2 linked regions of the Pseudoduganella dura genome follow. The protein of the gene in region 1 interacts with the protein of each later gene in a pairwise test. Links are inferred from orthologs where the notes say so. Each region holds a gene or a part of one and is shown on either strand. Other genes may lie near its edges.

Region 1 (12,053 bases):
TGGCAGCGAATACAACCTGCGGCGCGCCTTCATGCAGCGGCTGGGCGTGCTGCCGAGCGACTACCGGGCCCGCTTCGCCTGAAATGCTGCAAAAAAACAGATGACAGGCGTCAAGGCAACCGGGTCTGACCCCGGTTCCAGGAAATATTTCCAAAATTCGGGGTCTGACCCCGGTTTTAGGCAACAAGAGCTGATAAAAAAACGCCACCCAGAGGTGGCGTTCGGAGACTGGGCAGGCTGAAAATTCGGGTCTGACCCTGAGCCTACCCCTCAAATTTTTGTTGTAAACCATATGGGAAGCTGTTAACTTCAATCCCAAAAACGGCACATGCATGGCCGTGTTAGCCCTTTCATTCGTAGCGACCAAACTGCAAATGAAAGGCACGGACCATGCATGCACGCCAAATCATACAACGATTGTTGGGGCAGGAGTGCCCATCAATTCACGCTAAACGCCGAGCTTGCCTAGCTCAAATTGTGCAAGCTGCAGCTCGTGCCGGGCTGGGCGTTGTACGCATCGGTAAGCAGCTCAGGTCACAAACAAGTCTTCGGCATCGCATCAAGTGCTGTGACCGTTTGCTGAGCAATCCCCATCTGGCCAAAGAGCGGGTGCAGATATACCGAGCAATGAGCCAACGCCTTCTTCAATCCAGGCAATACGTGCAGGTAGCAGTAGATTGGTCAGAAATTCGCGCAGATGGCAGTGCTCAATTGCTGCGTGCAGCAGCCATCATCGAAGGACGCGCCTTTACGCTCTACGAGGAGGTCCACCCTCAGGAGAGGCTCGCGGCATCTTTGGTCCATAAGTGCTTCATGAAGACCCTGAAAACCATCCTGCCAGCGCACTGTCGCGCCATCATCATCACCGATGCAGGATTTCGTGCTACGTGGTTTAAAACGCTCAATCAGCTCGGCTTTGGCTGGGTCGGACGGATACGCAACCGTGATTTGGTGTGCCAACAGAACGGCAACGACTGGTTCGGCTGCAAAAGCTTGTACTCAAGAGCTACCGCAAAAGCGCGCGATTTGGGCTATTTTTTTCATGTCCGCTCCAACCCTGTCGACTGCCGATTAGTGCTGTACAAGTCCAAATCGAAAGGACGGCATTGCTTGACGAAATCCGGTCAACCTGCGCGCGCGCACCACAGCAAGAAAAACAGCGCTGCCCAATGTGAGCCTTGGCTACTCGCCGTTTCGCCAGCACTGGCACAGCTTCGTGCAGACGACATCATCAAAATTTACTCTGGGCGCATGCAAATCGAGCAGACTTTCCGCGACCTGAAGAATGCCAAATGGGGAATGGCACTGCGACATAGCCAGACTACAAGCCTGCTTCGTCTGGCGGCACTTTTACTAATCGGTGCATTGCTCACTTATGCCTTATGGCTGATCGGCTTAGCGGCACGAGCGGCTGGCTATGAAGTCCACTACGGCAGCCATCCCAAGGCAGGCAGCTGCCTTTCAATCTTCTCGTTGGCAATGCACTGGGTCGACGACTATCGTCGACCCAGACTCTCCCCATCGGCCATCAAATATGCATTTATCGAACTCGTTTCGATGGTCCGCACTTGGGAATTCGAGGGGTAGGCTCAGGGTCTGACCCCGATTTTAGGCAACAAAGCTGATAAAAAACGCCACCCGGAGGTGGCGTTCGGAGACTGCGCAGGCTCGAAGGGATCAGCGCTTGCGCACCGGCGGCAGGTCGGTGCAGACGCCTTCGTACACTTCGGCGGCCATGCCGATCGACTCGCCCAGGGTCGGGTGCGGGTGGATCGTCTTGCCGATGTCGGTGCCGTCGGCGCCCATCTCGATGGCCAGCGCGATCTCGCCAATCATGTCACCGGCGTGCGTGCCGACGATGGTGCCGCCCACGATGCGGTGCGTTTCAGCGTCGAACAGCACTTTCGTGAAGCCTTCGTCGCGGCCGTTGGCCACGGCACGGCCGGAGGCGGCCCACGGGAAGTGGCCCTTCTCGACCTTGATGCCCTTGGCCTTCGCTTCGTCTTCCGTCAGGCCGACCCACGCCACTTCCGGATCGGTGTAGGCGACGGACGGGATCACGGTGGCGTCGAAGTGCGACTTCTGGCCGGCGGCCGCTTCGGCCGCCACGTGGCCTTCGTGCACCGCCTTGTGGGCCAGCATCGGCTGGCCCACAAGGTCGCCGATGGCGAAGATGTGCGGCACGTTGGTGCGCATCTGGCTGTCGACGTTGATGAAGCCGCGGTCGGTCACCTGCACGCCGGCCTTGTCGGCGGCGATCTTCTTGCCGTTCGGGCTGCGGCCCACGGCCACGAGGACCATGTCGTAGATCTGCGGTTCCGGTGCGGTGGCACCGGCTTCGGCGGCTTCGAACGTGACCTTGATGCCTTCCGGCAGCGCTTCCACGCCCACGGTCTTCGTCTTGGTCATGATGTTGTCGAAGCGCGCGGCGTTGTATTTCTGCCAGATCTTCACGGCATCGCGGTCGGCGCCCTGCATCAGGCCATCCATCATCTCGACCACGTCGATGCGCGCACCGAACGTGGAGTACACGGTGGCCATTTCCAGGCCGATGATGCCGCCGCCGATCACCAGCAGGCGTTTCGGGATGAAGCGCAGTTCCAGCGCGCCGGTCGAATCGACGATGCGCGGATCTTCCGGCACGAACGGGAGCTTGACCACGGCGGAACCGGCCGCGATGATCGCCTGCTTGAACTGCACGACCTTCTTCGTGCCGTCCGGGCCGGTGACTTCGATATGGTTCGGGCTGACGAACTGGCCGAGGCCCTGCACCACCTGCACCTTGCGCGCCTTGGCCATGCCGGACAGGCCGCCGGTCATCTTGCCGATCACGCCTTCCTTGTACTTGCGGACTTCATCGATGTCCACTTCCGGCCGGGCGAACTTCACACCGTGCTTGCCCAGGTGCGCCGTCTCGTCGATGACGGAAGCCAGGTGCAGCAGCGCCTTCGACGGGATGCAGCCCACGTTCAGGCACACGCCGCCCAGCGTTGCGTAACGCTCGACGATGATCGTGTTCTGGCCCAGGTCGGCAGCGCGGAACGCGGCCGAGTAGCCGCCGGGTCCGCCGCCCAGCACCATCACGTCGCACTGGATGTCGACATTGCCGGAATACGAGCCCGCGGCAGGCGCGGGACCGGCGGCTGGTGCCGCGGGAGCCGGCACCGCCGGTGCGCCGTACACCGGCGCGGCCTGGCCCGGCGCCTCGCCTTTCTCCGCAGGCGTGGCGACATTCGCCGCCGGAGCCGGGGCCGCCGGCGCCGGAGAAGCGGCGCCGGCCGCCTCTTCCAGCAACAGCAGGGGCGAGCCTTCCGACACCTTGTCGCCCACCTTGAACTTCAGTTCCTTGACCACGCCGCCATGGGTGGCCGGAATCTCCATCGACGCCTTGTCCGATTCCACGGTGGCGATCGACTGGTCGACCTTGATCGTGTCGCCCACCTTGACGATCACCTCGATCACTTCGACTTCCTTGAAGTCGCCGATATTCGGTACTTTTACCTCAACGATGCTCATGTAGCCCTCTCCTTACAGCAGCACTTTGCGCATGTCGCCCAGCACTTCTGCCAGGTAGACTGCGAAGCGGGCACCGGACGCGCCGTCGACCACGCGGTGGTCGTACGACAGCGACAGCGTCATCATCAGGCGCGGCACGAACTGCTTGCCGTCCCACACCGGCTTCATCGAAGCCTTCGACAGGCCGAGGATCGCCACTTCCGGGGCATTCACGATCGGCGTGAAGTGCGAGCCGCCGATGCCGCCCAGCGACGAGATCGTGAACGTGGCGCCCTGCATGTCGGCCGGTTTCAGCTTGCCTTCGCGCGCCGCCAGCGACAGTTCGGTCATTTCGCGGGCGATCTGCGACACGCTCTTCTGGTCGGCATTCTTCACCACCGGTACCACCAGGCCTTGCGGCGTATCGGCCGCGAAGCCGATGTTGTAGTACTTCTTCAGGATCAGGTTCTCGCCCTTCGCATCCAGCGAAGAGTTGAACGCCGGGTACTTCTTCAGCGCCGCGGCGGATGCCTTGATGACGAAGGCCAGCATCGTCAGCTTGGCGGCATCCTTGTTCTTCGCGTTGGCGTTGTTGGTATCGACACGGAACGCTTCCAGGTCGGTGATGTCCGCATCCTCGAACTGCGTCACGTGCGGGATCATCACCCAGTTGCGGTGCAGGTTCGGGCCGGAGATCTTCTTGATGCGCGGCAGCGGCTGCAGTTCCGTTTCGCCGAACTTCGAGAAGTCCAGCGACGGCCATGGCAGCAGGTTCAGGCCCGCACCGCCACCGGCGGCGGCGGGAGCGGCCGCGCCGGCGATCACGCCCTTCACGTAGTTCTGCACGTCCTGCTGGGTGATGCGGCCTTTCTGGCCGGTGCCCGGCACCTTCGCCACGTCCACACCCAGTTCGCGGGCGAACTTGCGCACGGACGGCGACGCGTGGGCCAGCTTGCCGGAGACTGCCGGCGCGGCCGGAGCCGGAGCAGCCGCGGGGGCCGGAGCCGGAGCCGCGGCAGGTGCCGGTGCGGACGCGGCGGCCGGAGCAGCGGCTGCCGGGGCGGGAGCCGCCGCAGGGGCAGGAGCGGCAGCTGCGCCGCCGCCGGTCGATTCGACGATCAGCACCAGCGAGCCCTCGGCAACCTTGTCGCCGACCTTGACCTTGATTTCCTTGACCACGCCTTCGTGCGACGACGGGATCTCCATCGATGCCTTGTCCGATTCCACGGTGACCAGCGACTGGTCCTTCTTGATCGTGTCGCCCACCTTCACCATCAGCTCGATGACTTCCACTTCCTTGAAGTCGCCGATGTCCGGCACTTTCACTTCGACAGGACCGGCCGATGCTGTCGGCGCCGCCGGAGCTGGCGCTGGCGCCGGTGCGGCAGCGGCTGCAGGTGCCGGCGCGGCGGCGGCCGGCGCAGGGGCTGGAGCCGCGGCGGCGGCGGCGCCTTCGGCCTCGACCAGCAACAGCAGCGAACCCTCGGCGACCTTGTCGCCGACCTTGACCTTGATTTCCTTGATGACGCCGGCCGACGACGATGGAATCTCCATCGACGCCTTGTCCGATTCGACGGTGATCAGCGACTGGTCGACCTTGATCGTGTCGCCGACCTTGACCATCAGCTCGATGATCTCGACTTCCTTGAAATCACCGATATCCGGGACTTTGACTTCCACAATACTCATAGCGTTTGCTCCGTATTCTCGTTATTGGGTCACCGGATTTGGCTTGTTCGGGTTCAGGCCGTACTTGACGACAGCCTGCTCCACCACGGAGATGTCGATCTTGCCTTCGTCGGCCAGCGAGCGCAGCGCGGCAACGGCGATGTAGTAACGGTTCACCTCGAAGAACTCGCGCAGCTTGGCGCGGCTGTCCGAACGGCCGAAACCATCGGTGCCCAGCACGCGGTAGGTGCGGTCCTTCGGCATGAAGGCGCGGATCTGCTCGGCGTACAGGCGCATGTAGTCGGTCGTGGCGACGATCGGGCCCTGCGTATCCTGCAGCAGCTGCGTCACGTAAGGCACGCGCTGTTCCTTGGTCGGGTTCACGAGGTTCCAGCGCTCGGCATCCTGGCCGTCGCGGGCCACCAGCGTCAGCGACGGCGCGGACCAGACGTCGGCGGCAACGCCCCAGTCCTTCTCCAGCAGCTCGGCGGCGAAGATCGATTCGCGCAGGATCGTGCCGGAGCCGATCAGCTGCACGCGCTGGCCGGCGTTCGCGGCGCCTTCCTGCAGCAGGTACATGCCCTTCAGGATGCCCTCTTCCTGGCCGGCTTTCAGGCCCGGGTGAGCATAGTTCTCGTTCATGATGGTGATGTAGTAGAACACGTCTTCCTGTTCCGTCACCATGCGGCGCAGGCCGTCATGGACGATCACCGCCAGTTCGTGGCCGAAGGTCGGGTCGTACGGCAGGCAGTTCGGGATCGCCGCGGCGAACAGGTGGCTGTGGCCATCCTCGTGCTGCAGGCCTTCGCCGTTCAGCGTGGTACGGCCGGCGGTGCCGCCCATCATGAAGCCGCGGGCGCGCATGTCGCCTGCGGCCCAGGCCAGGTCGCCGACGCGCTGCATGCCGAACATCGAGTAATACGTGAAGAACGGGATCATCACGCGGTTGTTGGTCGAGTACGACGTGGCCGCCGCGATCCACGAGCTCATGCCGCCCGCTTCGTTGATGCCTTCCTGCAGGATCTGGCCGGCCTTGTCTTCGCGGTAGTACATCACCTGGTCCTTGTCGACCGGCTCGTACAGCTGACCTTGCTGGTTGAAGATGCCGATCTGGCGGAACAGGCCTTCCATGCCGAAGGTACGCGATTCGTCGACCAGGATCGGCACCACGCGGGGGCCCAGGCTCTGGTCGCGCAGCAGCGCGGTGATGATGCGGACGAACGATTGCGTGGTGGAGATCTCGCGGCCTTCCGCGGTCGGTTCCAGCACGTTCTTGAACGCTTCGAGCGGCGGCACGACCAGCGTTTCATCGGCCTGCTGGCGGCGCGCCGGCAGGTAGCCGCCGAGTGCCGCGCGGCGCTCGTGCAGGTATTTCATTTCAGGCGCGTCGTCGGACGGCTTGAAGAACGGGATTTCGGCCAGCTTGTCGTCCGGGATCGGAATGTTGAAGCGGTCGCGCATTTCGCGGATCGCCTCGTCGTCCAGCTTCTTGGTCTGGTGGGCGGTGTTGCGCGCCTCGCCGGATTTGCCCATGCCGTAGCCCTTGACGGTCTTCACCAGCAGCACGGTCGGCTTGCCCTTGGCTTCCTGCGCCACCTTGAACGCGGCGTAGATCTTGTGCGGGTCGTGGCCGCCGCGGGTCAGGCGCCAGATGTCGTCGTCGCTCATGTTGGCGACCATTTCCAGCAGCTTCGGATGCTTGCCGAAGAAGTGCTTGCGCACGTAGGCGCCATCCTTGGCCTTGTAGTTCTGGTATTCGCCGTCGATGGTTTCCATCATCACGCGCTGCAGGATGCCTTCCTTGTCCTTGGCCAGCAGGCTGTCCCAGCCCGGGCCCCAGATGACCTTGACGACGTTCCAGCCGGCACCGCGGAATTCGCCTTCGAGTTCCTGGATGATCTTGCCGTTGCCGCGCACCGGGCCGTCCAGGCGCTGCAGGTTACAGTTGACGACGATGACCAGGTTGTCCAGCTGTTCGCGGGCGGCCATGCCGATCGCGCCCAGCGATTCCGGCTCGTCCATCTCGCCGTCGCCGCAGAAGGCCCAGACCTTGCGGCCGTCGGTATTGGCGATGCCGCGCGCGTGCAGGTACTTCAGGAAGCGCGCCTGGTAGATCGCCATCAGCGGGCCCAGGCCCATCGACACGGTCGGGAACTGCCAGAAGCCCGGCATCAGTTTCGGGTGCGGGTACGACGACAGGCCCTTGCCGTCCACTTCCTTGCGGAAGTTGATCAGCTGCTCTTCCGTCAGGCGGCCTTCCAGGTAGGCGCGTGCATACACGCCGGGTGACGAGTGGCCCTGGATGTACAGCAGGTCGCCGCCGTGCTCTTCGCTCGGGGCTTTCCAGAAGTGGTTGAAGCCGATGCCCAGCATGTTCGCCAGCGAAGCGAACGACGACAGGTGGCCGCCCAGGTCGCCATCGGCGCGGTTGGCGCGGACCACCATCGCCATCGCGTTCCAGCGCATCCACGAGCGCAGGCGCTCTTCGTACTCCAGGTTGCCCGGGCAGTGCGCGCCGACATCGGCGGGGATCGTGTTCACGTACGCGGTATTGGCCGAGAACGGGATATCGGCGCCGCTGCGGCGCGCCAGGTCGACCAGCCGCTCCATCAGGTACTGGGCGCGCTCCGGGCCTTCATTTTGCAGTACAGCCTCGAGCGCCTCGAGCCATTCCTTGGTTTCCTGTGCGTCCGGATCATTGGCGGTTTGGGCCGTGACCTGGTCAAGTTGAGCTGACATCTATCTAGTCTCCTAAGTGATTTGGCCCGAACCGATGCGGTGATCGTGGCGGACGCGAGGGGGTGATTATTTACCAAGACTTTTACGAGGTGTGAGGATTCTAACAGTGAATTTCTCCTTTTTCAAAACATGAAAGATGTTTTTATAATGTGAAATCTCCCTATGGAAAAATGCTGCAATGCCGCATAAATCCACGATTTCCAGTCATCCCGGATCATTGAAAAATCATCCATGTGAGCAAAACGGAACCGTTTCCGTCGACAGGGTCGTTCGGGCTGGATCGGGCAATCGCGGGACCGCACCGGGCGCCTTTATAATGTCGGTCTTTCATCCCACCTTAGCCAATCACCATGTCTGCCCAACTCATCGACGGAATCGCCCTCTCCCAAAAACTGCGCGCCGAAATCGCCTCCCGCGCCGCCGCATTGACCGCACAGGGCAAGCAGCCCGGCCTGGCCGTGATCCTGGTGGGCGAAGACCCGGCCAGCCAGGTGTATGTACGCAACAAGGTCAAGGCGTGCGGCGACGTGGGCATCCACTCGGTGCTGGAAAAATACGAGGCCGACCTGTCCGAGGCGGCGCTGCTCGAACGCATCGCGGCCCTGAACGAGGAACCGGCGATCCACGGCATCCTGGTGCAGATGCCGCTGCCGAAGCACATCAACCCGCACAAGGTCATCGAAGCGATCTCCACGGCAAAGGATGTGGACGGTTACTCGGTACTGTCCGCCGGCGAACTGATGACCGGCCTGGAAGGTTTCCGCCCGTGCACGCCGTATGGCTGCATGAAGCTGATCGAATCGACCGGCGTGGACCTGCGCGGCAAGCACGCGGTGGTGATCGGCCGCAGCAACACGGTCGGCAAACCGATGGGTCTGCTGCTCTTGCAAGCCAACGCCACCGTCACCATCTGCCACAGCGCGACGCCGGATCTCTCCGTGTACACGAAACAGGCGGACGTGATCGTGGCGGCGGTCGGCCGCCGCAACACGCTGACCGCCGACATGGTGAAGCCGGGCGCAATCGTGATCGATGTGGGCATGAACCGCGACGATAATGGAAAGTTGTGCGGGGACGTGGATTTTGCCGGCATCAAGGAAGTGGCCGCGCACATTACGCCGGTGCCGGGCGGCGTGGGCCCCATGACCATCACGATGTTGTTGATGAATACGATCGAATCCGCTGAAAAGGTCTAAGCCTTTCAGCCAACCCTAGGAATAGACGATGACGACTGACAATCCCCTGCTGGACTTTAGCGGCCTGCCGCGTTTCGACGCGATCAGGCCCGAACACGTGACGCCGGCCATCGACGAGCTGCTGGCGAAGAACCGCGAAGTGGTGAAGGGGCTGGAAGCGCCCGCCGGGACGGTCACGTGGCAGAACTTCGTGACGCCGCTGGAAAACGCGACGGAGCTGCTGGGCCGGGCATGGGGGATCGTCGGTCACCTGAACAACGTGGCCGATACGCCCGAGCTGCGTGCCGTCTACAACGAAAACCAGCCGAAGGTGACGGAGTTCTGGACCGAACTGGCCCAGAACGAGGCGCTGTTCGCCAAGTACAAGGCGCTGCAGGCTTCGCCGGAATTCGCCACCCTGTCGCCGGCGCGCAAGCGCATCGTCGAGAACGCGATCCGCGATTTCCGCATGGGCGGCGCCGAGCTGCCGGCGGAACAGAAGGAGCGCTTCGGCGACATCCAGGAAGAACACGCGGCGACGTCGACGCGCTTCTCGGAAAACGTGCTGGACGCCACCAACGACTGGAAGCTGCTGGTGGAGGACGAAGCCGAATTGTCCGGCCTGCCGGACGACGTGAAGCATGCCGCCAGGACGCTCGCCGAAAAGAACGGCAAGGAGGGCTGGCAGTTCACGCTGCACTTCCCGTCGTATTATCCGATCCTGCAGTTCGCCGACAACCGCGCGCTGCGCGAGAAGGTGTACCGCGCCAATGCCACCAAGGCATCGGAACTGGGCGACGCGTTCAGCGAGCGCGACAAGTGGGACAACAGCGCCAATATCGTGAAACTGCTGCAGTTGCGTGCGGAAGAGGCACGGCTGCTGGGGTACAAGAACTTTGCCGAAGTCTCGCTGGTGCCGAAGATGGCGCAGAGCCCCGAGCAGGTGATCGGCTTCCTGGAAGACCTGGCCAAACGCGCCCGGCCGTTCGCCGAGAAAGACCTGGAAGAGCTGACCACCTTCGCGGCCGAACACCTGGGCCTGACCGAACTGAACGCGTGGGACCTGCCGTATGCCTCCGAAAAGCTGCAGCAGCACCGCTATGCGTTCTCGGCGCAGGAAGTGAAGCAGTACTTCCCCGAGCCGAAAGTGATCGACGGCCTGTTCAAGCTGGTGCAGAACCTGTTCGACGTGCAGATCCTGCCGGACGAGGCGCCGACCTGGCACCAGGACGTGCGCTTCTATCGCATCGAGCGCGACGGCGAGCTGGTGGGCCAGTTCTACCTCGACCTGTACGCCCGCCCCGGCAAGAACAGCGGCGCGTGGATGGACGATGCGCGCAGCCGCCGCGTGGAAGCCGGCCAGCTGCAGACGCCGGTCGCCTACCTCACCTGCAACTTCACCGAGCCGGCCGTCATCGGCGGCAAGGTGCAGCCTTCGCTGTTCACGCACGACGAGGTGATCACGCTGTTCCATGAGTTCGGCCATGGCCTGCACCACATGCTGACGACCGTCGAGGAACTCGGCGTGTCCGGCATCGCCGGCGTGGAGTGGGATGCGGTGGAACTGCCGTCGCAGTTCATGGAAAACTTCTGCTGGGAGTGGAACGTGCTGTCGCACATGACGGCGCACGTGAAGACGGGCGAACCGCTGCCGCGCGCGCTGTTCGACAAGATGACGGCGGCGAAGAACTTCCAGTCCGGCCTGCAGACGCTGCGCCAGGTGGAATTCTCGCTGCTCGACATGCACCTGCACTATGACTACGATCCGGCCTCGGGCCGCGCCGTGCAGGACGTGATCGACGACGTGCGCAGGCGCTTCTCGGTGATCGTGCCGCCGGCGTTCAACCGCTTCCAGAATTCGTTCGGCCACATCTTCGCCGGCGGCTACGCGGCGGGCTACTACAGCTACAAGTGGGCCGAGGTGCTGTCCGCCGATGCCTACGCGGCGTTCGAGGAAGCCGCGGCGCTGGAAGGCGCAGACCAGAAGGTGGTCGAAACGGGCAAGAAGTTCCTGCACGAGATCCTGTCCGTGGGCGGTTCGCGGCCGGCGATCGAATCGTTCACGGCGTTCCGGGGCCGCGAACCGCAGATCGACGCATTGCTTCGGCATAGCGGCATGGCGGCGTAAGCGCACTGACGTACCAGCGCACGCTCGAGACGTGCGCTTTCTCCCGACCCCGCATTCTCCATCCGGGGTCGGGGTCCCCGCCGCGCTACAATAGCGGCCATGACCCGCATCGACTTCCACACCAACGTTCCCGACAAGATCGCCTACGCCTGCCGCCTCGTGCGCAAGGCGTACGGGGCGAAGAACCGTATCGTCGTGATGACGGAAAACGCGGCGCAGCTTGCCGAGCTCGATGCCGCGCTGTGGGGCTTTTCCGATGTGGATTTCCTGCCGCACGTGCACGTCAACGATCCGCTGGCGCCCGATACGCCGATCGTGCTGGCCGACAGCAACGATGTCGAATTGCCGCAGTTCGAGCTGCTGGTGAACATTGCGCGCAACGCACCGGCGCAGTTCGAGAATTTTCCACGCCTGATCGAAGTGGTGTCGAACGATGAAGCCGATGCCGCCGCCGGCCGCATCCGCTTCGTTGCCTACAAACGGCAGGAGTTCCAGCCCGCCCACCTCAACGTGGGCAAGGCATGAGCGGCGCGGTGCCGTTCGATGCCGGGATTCCGGTGCTGACCGAAGTGGTGAAGGAGATCGTACCCGTGACAGCCCCGCCCCCTCCCTCTCCCGCCAGGCCCGCGGTCTGGCGTACCGGATCCGCGGCAACGGCGCCGCTGCCCACGCCGGCGGCCGCCGCGCCGGCAACTGCGACAGGCATTGCCGCACCCGCCGAAGCTGCCGAACCCGGGCCAGCCGCCCTGCCCGCCGAACCCGCCGACGATGGGGCGGCGTCCGCGCCGGCCGGCTATGTCGACCTGATCGAACGGGTCATGCCGGGCGTGCCCGCCGCGCAACGGACC
Region 2 (11,682 bases), 2.6 Mb from region 1 along the record:
CCAGCGAACGGGGATCGATGAAGCGCGCGAAGCTGTTCTGGCGCTCCAGGTGGAACTTCGATTCCTGCGCGCGGAAGTAGGGCAGCGTCTGGCCGAAGAAGTCGAAGTGGCGCTTGGTCATCGCGGTGAAGCGCTTGTCGCCGGTGGCTTCCGCGGCGCTCATCAGGCCAGCATGCACCACGCCCATCTCGTACACCATGATGCCGTAGTCGCCGGCCGCTTCCGCGAAGGCCGCGTCGGCCACGGGGGTCTTGAAGTCCGTGATCGGCGCGCCGGTCTTGCGGTTGACGACGGACGTCGGCGTGGCGTGATCCATGTAGGCGCGGATCCGGTTCAGCTGCTCGGTGATCTCGGCCACGACCGGCATCTTGTACGGCACGGGATAGGTGCCTTCGGAGACATCCTTCAGGTTCTTGTTGTCCGTATTGCGGAAGGGGCCTTCGGCATGGGCGGCGCCCAGCAGCGTGCAGCAGGCCAGGGCGGCCAGCAGTTTCTTCGAGTTTTTCACCTTGTCTCCGTCGGGTTGGCGTGGCTTTTTGGTCAGGCCATTCTAGATTGGTCTGGCCAGTTAAGCAAGGTGGGCGACCACGGATGAACCTGATCCGTGGTGCGGGAAACTCGAAAATTACTTGCGGGGCCAGCGCATGCCTGAATATGGCCGGGCTCGTGTCACATCGGTGCCTGGCACCAATGTGACACGAACCCGGCAGGAGCAGGTATGTCAGAAGCGGGGAATCAGCCGCGCGAGAACGTGCGCGTGACGCGCTCCAGGTGGGCACGCATGGCGTGCCGGGCGCCGGCGGCGTCGTGGGAGGCGATGGCTTCGAGGATTTTACGGTGGTCCGGCAGCGTCTGCAGCCGCAGTTCCTCGGTCTGGTAGTGTTCCTTCAGCTTGTGCCACAGCGAGCCGCGGTTGTTCCACAGGTATTCGACCACGCCGACGAGCGCGGTGTTGCCGGTGGCGCGGGCGATCGCCAGGTGAAAGTTGCGGTCGGCCATCTCGTTGCTGGCGCGGTCTTCGTGGTGGCGCTCCATCTGCTCCACGGCCTTCAGGATCGCATCGACGGCGGCGCCGGTGGCGGCCTTGGCGGCGATGGCGGCGATTTCCGATTCGATCATGCGGCGCGCGGCCAGCACTTCGAAGGGGCCGGGGCCGGTTTCCGGCACGTCCGCCGGCAGCGGCTGTTCGCAGACATAGACGCCGGAACCGCCGCGCACTTCGACCACGCCGCCCAGTTCCAGCGCGATCAGCGCCTCGCGCAGCGAGGCGCGGCTGACCGACAGCCTGGCGGCCAGTTCACGCTCGGCAGGCAGGCGTTCGCCGGGGCCGATGTTGTCGTCCTGGATCATTTGCTGGACGCGGCCGGCAACGACGCGGTACAGCCGCGGTTCGGCGGCGGGGGATTCGCCCGGGGCGGGGTTTTTTCTCATGGGTGGACGTCCTCTGTGGGAACGCCGATTATAGTTGTGTTCCAGCCAATGCGGTGGAAGGGGCGCGGCTTTGCCGGAGACGGGTGGAAACGATCACCATCTTGCTCGGGGCGCCATGCCGGCACGCCCGTGATGAGCAAATGCGGCGCAAGACCGCGGCCGGCGTTCAGTGCGATCCGCTCAATGCGTGCGGTCCACCGCGAAGCGGGCCAGCTGCAGCAGCGAATCCTTGTAGCGGCTCTCCGGCATGCCCGCCAGCGCCGCGGTGGCGCGGTCGGCCTGCACTTCGGCGGCGCGGCGCGTGTAATCGAGGGCGCCGCTGGCGGTGATTGCCGAGAGCACGGCGTCGAAGTGCTGTTCGTCGCCCGTTTCGATGCACGAGCGCACCAGCTGGCGCTGCTCTTCCGTACCGTGTTCCATCAGGTAGATCAGCGGCAGCGTCGGCTTGCCTTCGCGCAGGTCGTCGCCGACGTTCTTGCCGATCTCGGTGGCGTCGCCGGCGTAATCGAGCACGTCGTCGATCAGCTGGAACGCGGTGCCCAGCGAGCGGCCGTATTCGCCGGCGGCGGCGATCAGCCCGTCGTTCGCGCCGGCCACCAGCGCGCCCAGTTCCGCGGCCGCCTCGAACAGCTTGGCCGTCTTCGAGCGGATCACCTTCAGGTAAGCTTCTTCGCTCACATCCGGATCGTGCATGTTCAGCAGCTGCAGCACTTCGCCTTCGGCGATCACGTTGGTGGCGTCCGACAGGATCTGCATCACGCGCATATTGTTCAGCGAGACCATCATCTGGAACGAGCGCGAGTACAGGAAATCGCCCACCAGCACGGAGGCGGCGTTGCCGAACAGCGCATTGGCCGTGGCGCGGCCGCGGCGCAGCGACGATTCGTCGACCACGTCGTCATGCAGCAGGGTGGCCGTGTGGATGAATTCGACCACCGCCGCCAGTTCATGGTGCGCCGCGCCGTCATACTTGTAGGCATTCGCCACCAGCAGCACCAGTACCGGGCGGATCCGCTTGCCGCCGGCGCTGATGATGTATTCAGCGATCTGGTTGACCAACGCCACCTCCGAGTGCAGTCGCTGGCGGATCACGCCGTTGACGGCGTCCATGTCGGCCGCGATGGTGCTGATGATGTTGTTCTGGCTGGTGGATTGGGTGGACAAGGCGAGCCTGCTACGGTCGGGTTTGAAGTGCCGCGATTATACGACATGCACGTCTTTAGTTGCCGACATACCACGAGCGCCAGGCTTTGTGAATTAGTTTTTGACGGCATTTTGGCATGCATGTATAATCGTTGGTTCTCTGAGTTCCGCCCACGTCAAGGTACCGTCGACGCGGGTGTCGAGCAGGGGAATTTTCTTAACATTTGATGAGGTTTCAAATCATGTACGCGGTCATAAAAACCGGTGGCAAGCAATACAAAGTTGTCGCTGGCGAAAAACTCAAAGTAGAACAGATACCTGCTGACATTGGTTCCGAACTCACCATCGATCAAGTCCTCGCCGTTGGCGCGGGCGACAGCATCAAGTTTGGTGCTCCACTGGTTGAAGGTGCAACGGTTCTCGTGAAAGTGGTTTCCCAAGGTCGTCACGACAAGGTCAAGATCTTCAAGATGCGCCGTCGTAAGCACTACCAGAAGCACCAGGGCCATCGCCAGAACTACACCGAAATCCAAATCGTTTCGATCAACGGCTAATCGCTGTTATCTGAATTCTTCAATCAAGGAGCAATAAATGGCACACAAAAAAGGTGGCGGTACTACCCGCAACGGCCGCGATTCCGAATCAAAGCGCCTGGGCGTTAAGGTTTACGGCGGTCAAACGATCAACGCCGGCGGCATCATCATCCGCCAGCGTGGCACCCCAGTCCGCGCCGGCGAAGGCGTTGGCACCGGCAAGGACCACACCCTGTTCGCACTGGTCGACGGCGTGGTCAAGTTCGTGGTCAAGGGCGCAGGCAACAACAAGTTCGTTACCGTCGTTCCGGCTGCTCAGTAATTCAGCCCACACGGTGATGTAAGGCGCGAGCCTTTGTTATCGAAAGGCTCTGCCATCGGTGGAGCCTTTTTCATTTTCAGGCGGTAGATATGAAGTTCATCGACGAAGCACGCATCGAAGTCATTGCCGGTAACGGCGGCAACGGCTGCGCCTCTTTCCGGCGTGAGAAGTTTCGCCCATTCGGCGGCCCGGACGGCGGCGACGGCGGCACCGGCGGCACCATCTGGGCCGTGGCCGACCGTAACATCAACACGCTCGTCGACTACCGCTATTCGAAAATGCACCGCGCCGACAACGGCGAACCGGGCCGCGGCTCCGACTGCTACGGCAAGGGCGCGGCCGACGTGACGCTGCGCGTGCCGGTCGGCACCCTGATCATCGACGACGTGACCGGCGAGATGCTCGCCGACATGACCGAGCATGGCCAGGTCGAAATGCTGGCCAAGGGCGGCGAGGGCGGCTGGGGCAATATCCACTTCAAGACGTCGACCAACCGCGCGCCGCGCCAGAAAACCGACGGCAAGGAAGGCGAACGCCGCGAACTGCGCCTGGAACTGAAGGTGCTGGCGGACGTGGGCCTGCTGGGCATGCCGAACGCCGGCAAGTCGACGTTCATCACGGCCGTGTCGAACGCGCGCCCGAAGATTGCCGACTATCCGTTCACGACGCTGCACCCGAACCTGGGCGTGGTGCGCGTGTCGCATGAAAAAAGCTTCGTGATCGCCGACATTCCAGGCCTGATCGAGGGTGCCGCCGAAGGCGCGGGCCTCGGCCACCAGTTCCTGCGCCACCTGTCGCGCACCGGCCTGCTGCTGCACATCGTCGACCTGGCGCCGTTCGAAGCCACGGTGGACCCGGTGAAGGAAGCCAAGGCGCTTGTGAAAGAGCTGGAAAAGTACGACGAAGCGCTGCTGGACAAGCCGCGCTGGCTGGTGCTGAACAAGCTCGACGTGGTGCCGGAAGCGGAGCGCGCCAAGCGCGTGAAGGACTTCGTCAAGAAGTTCGGCTTCAAGGGCCCGGTCTTCGAGATTTCCGCGCTCGGCCGCGAAGGCACGCAGGAACTCGTCAACGCGATCTACCTGTACCTGGAAAAGATGCGCCACAGCGAGCAGCGTGCCGGCGAAACGCAGATGACCGAGGAAGCGCGCGGCATCTCGTCGATCGATCCGGACGATCCGCGTTTCAAGATCCTCGACTGATCGCCGTCCGTTACCTCCCAAGGGCCCGCCACGCGGGCCCTTTTTGCATCCCGCCCCGGTAAGCGCACGCGTTACCGGTTAAAATTCTCTCAACTGTTACCTGCCCGATCCGTCACCCGCGGAGCGGGCGGCGTCAGCGGCAAAGCAGGGCGACCGGCCCGGCGACTTCAGCACTTGATCCAGTCCTTCAATAAGAGTTTGCCGCCCCATGAATTCGCGCATCACACATTCCGTTGTCCAGAAAGCCGGCCGCGTCATCGTCAAGGTCGGTTCCTCGCTCGTCACCAACGACGGCCGGGGCCTCGACCAGGCCGCCATCGCGCGCTGGGCCGCACAGATCGCCACGCTGCGAACGCTGGGCAAACAGGTCGTGCTGGTCAGCTCCGGCGCGATCGCCGAAGGCATGCTGCGCCTGGGCTTCGAGCACCGCCCCACCGACATCCATGAACTGCAGGCCTGCGCCGCCGTGGGCCAGATGGGCCTGGCACAGATCTACGAAACGAGCTTTCGCGCGCACGGCATCGGCACCGCGCAGGTGCTGCTCACGCACGCCGACCTGGCCGACCGCGAACGCTACCTGAACGCGCGTTCCACGCTGACCACGCTGCTGTCGCTGGGCGTGGTGCCGATCATCAACGAGAACGACACGGTCGTCACCGATGAAATCAAGTTCGGCGACAACGACACGCTGGGCGCGCTGGTGGCCAACCTGATCGAGGCCGATGCGCTGATCATCCTGACGGACCAGCGCGGCCTGTTCTCCGCCGATCCGCGCAAGGACCCGGCGGCCTTCCTGATCACCAGCGGCATCGCCGGCGACCCGCAGCTCGAAGCGATGGCGGGCGGCGCCGGCTCGAGCCTGGGGCGCGGCGGCATGCTGACCAAGATCCTGGCCGCCAGGCGCGCCGCCAAGTCCGGCGCGCACACCGTGATCGCGTTCGGGCGCGAGGACGAGGTGCTGACGCGGCTGGCCTCCGGCGAAGCGATCGGCACCGAGCTGCAGGCGCAGACCGGCCACCTCACCGCGCGCAAGCAGTGGATGGCCGATCACCTGCACACGGCGGGCCAGGTCGTCATCGATGCCGGCGCCATCGAAAAGGTGTCGCGCGAAGGCAAGTCGCTGCTGCCGATCGGCGTCACCGAGGTGCGCGGCGAATTCGGCCGCGGCGCCGTCATCACCTGCATCAGCCAGGGCGGCGTGGCGATCGCCCGCGGCCTGTCCAACTACACCAGCGGCGAAGCCCGGCGCATCCTGCGCAAGCCGTCGGCGGAGATCGAGTCCATCCTCGGGTATGTCGAGGGGAAGGAACTGATCCACCGGGATAACATGGTGCTGCTATAAACGTCGGGCAGCAGGGGGCAGGTGTCTTACACCATTTCCGGGTGAGCCGCAGGGGGCTGTCCCCGGTAAGTGTGGACATCCAGTCCAGCTGGCAGCTCGATCCCTGCCAACGACTGCGTCACGGCCGCCAACCGGCGGGGATGGGCCCCAGCTGCTCAACCGCCAGCTGCACGCAAAAAAACCGGGGTCAGTCCCCTCGATCAACGCCGGCAGTTGCGTTCAGCGGCAACGACTGGCGGGGACAGACCCTGCAGCGCAACCGCCCCCAGCTGTCGCTTCAAACCACCTTCGGCGCCGGCGTCTTGTCCCTGTATTCGCACAGATCCACGATCATGCAGTTCCAGCACTGCGGCTTGCGGGCGATGCACGTGTAGCGGCCGTGCAGGATCAGCCAGTGGTGGGCATCCTGCAGGAATTCCTTCGGCACGAACTTCAATAATTTCTGCTCGACGATGTCCACCGTCTTGCCCGGCGCGATATTGGTGCGGTTCGAAACACGGAAGATGTGCGTGTCCACCGCGATCGTCGGTTCGCCGAAGGCGGTATTGAGCACCACGTTGGCGGTCTTGCGGCCCACGCCGGGCAGCGCTTCGAGCGCCTCGCGGTCGCGCGGCACTTCGCCGCCGTGCTGGTCGACGAGGATCCGGCACGTGGCCATCACGTTCTTCGCCTTGGTGTTGAACAGGCCGATGGTCTGGATATACGCGATGAGCCCGTCCAGGCCCAGGTCGAGGATCGCCTGCGGCGTGTTCGCCACGGGGTACAGCTTGCGCGTGGCCTTGTTGACGCCCACGTCCGTGGCCTGCGCCGACAGCAGCACGGCGATCAGCAGTTCGAACGGCGTGGTGTATTCGAGCTCGGTGGTGGGATGGGGATTGGCTTCGCGCAGGCGGCGAAAGATTTCGTGGCGTTTGGCTGCGTTCATTGGTCGGGTTTGTTGTCCTGGGCGGCGGCGGCCTTGGCTGCCTCCGCCTTCAGGCGGGCGCGTTCCATCGCGGCGGCGATGATCGCGCGCTTGCGTTCCTTTTCCGCCAGCTCGGCATCGTTCGCCGGCGCGAGGTTGTCGACGGCCGCCATCTTGGCCTGCGCCTTGGCGGCGAGCCGCGCATCGTTTTCGTCGCGCTCGCGCTTCAGGCGGGCCAGGCGGAAATCGTGGCGGTCGCGCGCGGCATCGGCGTCGGCCTGCGACCAGGCATTCCAGCCGGTGGCCTCGGTCACCGGGTACATCACGATGCAGTCTACCGGGCACGGCTTCACGCACAGGTCGCAGCCGGTGCACAGCTCGGGGATGATGGTGTGCATCTGCTTGGCCGCGCCCATGATCGCGTCGACCGGGCAGGCCTGGATGCACAGCGTGCAGCCGATGCACAGCGCCTCGTCGATGAAGGCCACCGCGCGCGGCCGCTCCAGCCCGTTCTCGGGGTTCAGAGGGATGACGGGGTAACCGGTCACGGCGGAAAGGCGTACGATGCCCTCGTGGCCGCCGGGCGGGCACTGGTTGATGGGCGCCTCGCCCGCCGCGATCGCTTCCGCATACGGCCGGCAGCCGGCATAGCCGCACTTCGTGCATTGCGTCTGCGGCAAGACGTCTTCGATACGGTCGGCGAGGGGCTTCTGGTCGGTCACGGTGTGAGTCAAGGTGGGCGTCACTGCTGCAAAGCCGCATTATCCTTCATTCGCGGCGGGTCGTGCCATATCGGGCCGGCGCGTTCTGTTGCATAACGCAAGGCGCGCTTGGCTTTGGCTGCGCTTTGTGGGAGCATCGGCTCATGACCAAAGCAAAGCCGACCTTTGTCGAGACACGTCCCGCATGAGCGCGCGCCGCCTGCCGGCTGTCTTCATGCCCGATTTCATGCCCGATTCGATGCCCGGATTGTCGCGCAAGATATGGCATGGCGTGTTCCATCGGGCACTGCCAGGCCTGCGCGCTTGCGCACTCGCCTGTGTGTGCGCTGGCGCTGTCACTCCTGTCGTGGCGCAAACGCCGCAAACGATCCGCTTCGCGGCCGAGGAATGGCCGCCCTTCGTCAGCGACGACCTGCCGGACGACGGCCTGTCCGGGGCGATGCTGCGCACCGTGCTCGACCGCCTTGGCTACACCGCCCGCATCGATTATTTTCCGTGGAAGCGCGCGATGGAACTGGGCCTGAAAGACAGCCGCTACGCCGGCTTCCTTGCGGTGTGGCGCACCCCCGAACGTGAAACGCTGTGCCATTTCTCGGCGCCGGTCGGCAACACGCTGACGGTGCTGGTCTACCTGAAGGACAAACCCGTGCGCGCCGCGCAGGTGGCCGACCTGCGTGGCGTGCGCATCGGTACCGTGGGCGGCTTCGCCAACGGCGACGAGTTCGATGCGCTGGCCCGCCAGGGGCGGCTCGACGTGGAGGAGGCCGTCAATGACGAAACCAACCTGCGCAAGCTGCTGGCGCGGCGTTTCCCGGCGATCCTGATGGAGCGGCGCGTGCTGCGCTACCTGCTCGCCACGCGGTTCGGCCCGGTCGATCGCGATCGCGTCGCCGTCAACGAACGGCTGTTCCGCGAGCGGCCGGTGCATGTGTGCTTCAAGCGCACGCAGGCCGGGCTCGTGCAGCAGCGGGCGTTCAACGACGCGGCGAAGGGCGTCGACTTCGGCCAGGTGGAGAAGGATTACTGGCGGCGGGTCGGAGAGCTCGGGGTGCCGGGAAATTGATGCCGGTAGCCGCGCCCTGGCGGCCCAGGCGTTACTGCCTGCCATGAAAAAGGCCGCCCCGGGAGGGCGGCCAGTCGTTGCGGATACCCGAAGATATCCGCGAATACGTGCGGCTCAGGCGTGTTGCCGGATGAACGAGGTGATCTTCGGGCACACCAGCTCGCGCCAGCGGCGGCCGGAGAAGATGCCATAGTGGCCGGCGCCCGGCACCACGTAGTCTTCCTGCTTGTCGGCCGGAATGCCGCTGCACAGCTCGTGGGCGGCCTGCGTCTGGCCGGCGCCGGAAATATCGTCCAGTTCGCCTTCGACGGTCAGCAGCGCGACGTTCTTGATATCCTGCGGGCGCACCAGCTGGCCGCCCACTTCCCACGTGCCGTTCGGCAGGCGGTGTTCCTGGAACACGGTCTTGATCGTATCGAGGTAGTACTCGGACGGCATGTCGAGCACGGCGTTGTACTCGTCGTAGAACTTGCGGTGGCCTTCGGCCGAGTCGTCGTCGCCGCGCACCAGTTGCATGTAGAACTCGCGATGCGATTGCGCGTGGCGGCCCGGGTTCATCGCGATGAAGCCGGCATGCTGCAGGAAGCCGGGGTAGACCTTGCGGCCAAAGCCCGGGTAATTCGGCGGCACCGGATAGATCACGGTGTTCTCGAACCACGAGAACGGTTTTTCGATGGCCAGGTTGTTCACGGCGGTCGGCGATTTGCGCGGGTCGATCGGGCCGCCCATCATCGTCATCGTCTTCGGCAGCTTCGGATCGTTGTTGGACGCCATCAGCGAGATCGCGGCCAGCACCGGCACCGTTGGCTGGCACACGGAAATCACGTGCACGTCCGGTCCCAGGTGGCGGATGAAGTCCTGTACGTAATAAATGTAATCGTCGAGATGGAACGCGCCATCGGACAGCGGCACCATGCGCGCATCGGTCCAGTCGGTGATGTAGACGTCGTGTTCCGGCAGCAGGCCGCGTACCGTGTCGCGCAGCAGCGTCGAGTGGTGGCCGGACAGGGGCGCCACCAGCAGCACGGTCGGCTGCTTCAGGTCGTCGCGCACATCCTTGCGGAAGTGGAGCAGGCGGCAGAACGGCTTCGTGACTTCGGCATGCTCGATGATCGATACCGGCTTGCCGTCGACGGTGGTGGTATCGATGCCGAACTGCGGTTTTTCGTAATCCTTGCCCAGGCGGTACAGCAACTCGTAGCCGGCGGCGATCCGTTGCGAAAACGGCGTGTGGGCGAGCGGCGATACCGGGTTGCTGAACAGTTTCGAAGAGGCTTCCGCCCACTGCATCAGCGGGTTCAGGAAGGTACGTTGCATCTCGTGAAGTTGGTAAAGCATAGGTATTCCCGGGTCATGTGCACTGCAACAAAACGTGCAGCGCAGAAATCATAAGTCCATTATAGGCCGTTTGTTCTTGACGTAAAGCATTTTCAGATTGCTGTCAGGAACGTGCAGTAAAGCAACAAAATGAGGAAATGAACCCCTTGGTTCTCACGATAATAGTGCCCGTGAAACAAAAAAAGCAGCGTTTCCGCTGCTTTTTTGTAGGACTCGTCTGAAGCCCCGGTAAGAGATACTTATATCAACCTAAGTTCACTCCCAGGTGGCCGGTTTTCAGTCGAAGACCGGCGATTCGACGCCCAGAACTTTGTGGAGTTTTGGCGACGTGGTGGTGTACTGCATGTGGATCTTCTTGTCCGGGAAGATGTAGGGCGCGGCGCCGAAGGCGGCCAGCGCGGCCTCGTGGAAGCCCGACAGGATCAGTTTTTTCTTGCCCGGATACGTATTGATGTCGCCCACGGCGAAAATACCCGGCACATTGGTTTCGAACTTCTCGGTCGACGTCACCTTCAGCTGCTTGCGTTCGATGTCCAGGCCCCATTCGGCAATCGGACCCAGCTTCGGCGACAGGCCGTAGAACACCAGCAGCATGTCCAGCGGCACGCGGCGGGTCACGCCGTCCGCGCCGGTCACGCGCAGTTCGGACAGCTTGCCATCCTTCTGCTCGATGCCGGAAACCTGGCCGATGATCAGCTGCATTTCATAGTCTTCGCACAGCTGCTTCATTTTCGCAACGGATGCCGGTGCTGCACGGAAATCCTCGCGGCGGTGCAGCAGCACCACGGACTCGGCCTTGCCGACGAAGTTCAGCGCCCAGTCCAGCGCGGAATCGCCGCCGCCGCAGATGACCAGGTTCTTGCCTTCGAACTGCGCCGGGTCCTTCACGCGGTAGAACACCTGCGAGCCGTCGAAGGCTTCCAGGCCGTCCACCTTCATCGTGCGCGGCTGGAACGAACCGACGCCGGCGGCGATGAAGATGGTTTTCGTGATGAGCTTGGTGCCCAGGCTGGTTTCAACGTCGAAACGGCCGTCTTCACGCTTGTGCACCAGGGTCACTTCCTGGCCCAGGTGGAACGTGGCGCCGAACGGTTCGATCTGCTTGAGCAGGCCGTCCGTCAATTCCTGGCCGGTGCAGGAAGGGATCGCGGGAATATCGTAGATCGGCTTGTCCGGGTACAGCTCCACGCACTGGCCGCCGACGGCCGCCAGCGAATCGATCACGTGGGCCTTGATTTCCAGCAGGCCCAGTTCGAAGACCTGGAACAGGCCGACGGGGCCGGCGCCGATGATGACGGCGTCCGTTTCATGGAAGCCACCTGGAGGGGTGCTGACGATATTCATGACGATTTTCTATCCTGTGAATTCAAATGCGGCACGCCTGCGCGCGAGGGCATGAAACCATGCCCGGCGCAAAGGTGCCGGAGGGAGCTGCCGTTAGCGCACCAGCAAATTGAGCTTTTCCTTGACGTCCTTGAACTGCTCGGCTTCCGGCAGGGCTGGCTTGGTCTTCGTGATCGAAGGCCAGTTGCGGGACAGGTCCGCGTTGAGCTTGATATAGTGCTGCTGGTCGGACGGCACATCTTCTTCCGCGAAAATGGCGTTGACCGGGCACTCGGCCACGCACACGGCGCAGTCGATGCATTCATCGGGGTCGATGGACAGGAAGTTCGGGCCTTCGCGGA

The links.
Region 2: the proteins of aceE (region 1) and nth interact in binary tests that used the Escherichia coli proteins (3 or more experiments, as listed by UniProt). The link is inferred for Pseudoduganella dura from one-to-one orthologs.

The regions. Positions count from the first base shown.
Region 1 is NZ_WNWM01000002.1:4,411,938-4,423,990, reverse strand. Bases 5,006-8,261 are described here. They hold aceE (pyruvate dehydrogenase (acetyl-transferring), homodimeric type), read right to left. Parts: upstream 7,903-8,261; coding sequence 5,206-7,902; downstream 5,006-5,205. Other genes in these bases: folD (bifunctional methylenetetrahydrofolate dehydrogenase/methenyltetrahydrofolate cyclohydrolase FolD), read left to right, coding at 8,253-8,261; aceF (dihydrolipoyllysine-residue acetyltransferase), read right to left, coding at 5,006-5,184. Also shown: GJV26_RS19300 (GlxA family transcriptional regulator), read left to right, coding at 1-82; GJV26_RS19295 (IS4 family transposase), read left to right, coding at 391-1,587; lpdA (dihydrolipoyl dehydrogenase), read right to left, coding at 1,678-3,516; more of aceF, read right to left, coding at 3,529-5,005; more of folD, read left to right, coding at 8,262-9,098; GJV26_RS19270 (M3 family metallopeptidase), read left to right, coding at 9,127-11,205; GJV26_RS19265 (DNA polymerase III subunit chi), read left to right, coding at 11,305-11,730; GJV26_RS19260 (hypothetical protein), read left to right, coding at 11,796-12,053. UniProt on the Escherichia coli protein: Component of the pyruvate dehydrogenase (PDH) complex, that catalyzes the overall conversion of pyruvate to acetyl-CoA and CO(2).
Region 2 is NZ_WNWM01000002.1:1,859,370-1,871,051, reverse strand. The notes cover bases 5,072-7,956. They hold nth (endonuclease III), read right to left. Parts: upstream 6,896-7,956; coding sequence 6,248-6,895; downstream 5,072-6,247. Other genes in these bases: GJV26_RS08190 (substrate-binding periplasmic protein), read left to right, coding at 7,781-7,956; rsxB (electron transport complex subunit RsxB), read right to left, coding at 6,892-7,596; proB (glutamate 5-kinase), read left to right, coding at 5,072-5,970. In the rest of the region: GJV26_RS08235 (glycoside hydrolase family 88/105 protein), read right to left, coding at 1-508; GJV26_RS08230 (FadR/GntR family transcriptional regulator), read right to left, coding at 736-1,431; ispB (octaprenyl diphosphate synthase), read right to left, coding at 1,612-2,595; rplU (50S ribosomal protein L21), read left to right, coding at 2,817-3,128; rpmA (50S ribosomal protein L27), read left to right, coding at 3,166-3,429; GTPase ObgE, read left to right, coding at 3,519-4,628; more of proB, read left to right, coding at 4,837-5,071; more of GJV26_RS08190, read left to right, coding at 7,957-8,659; GJV26_RS08185 (polyhydroxyalkanoate depolymerase), read right to left, coding at 8,774-9,997; GJV26_RS08180 (NAD(P)/FAD-dependent oxidoreductase), read right to left, coding at 10,274-11,341; ferredoxin FdxA, read right to left, coding at 11,435-11,682. UniProt on the Escherichia coli protein: DNA repair enzyme that has both DNA N-glycosylase activity and AP-lyase activity. The DNA N-glycosylase activity releases various damaged pyrimidines from DNA by cleaving the N-glycosidic bond, leaving an AP (apurinic/apyrimidinic) site.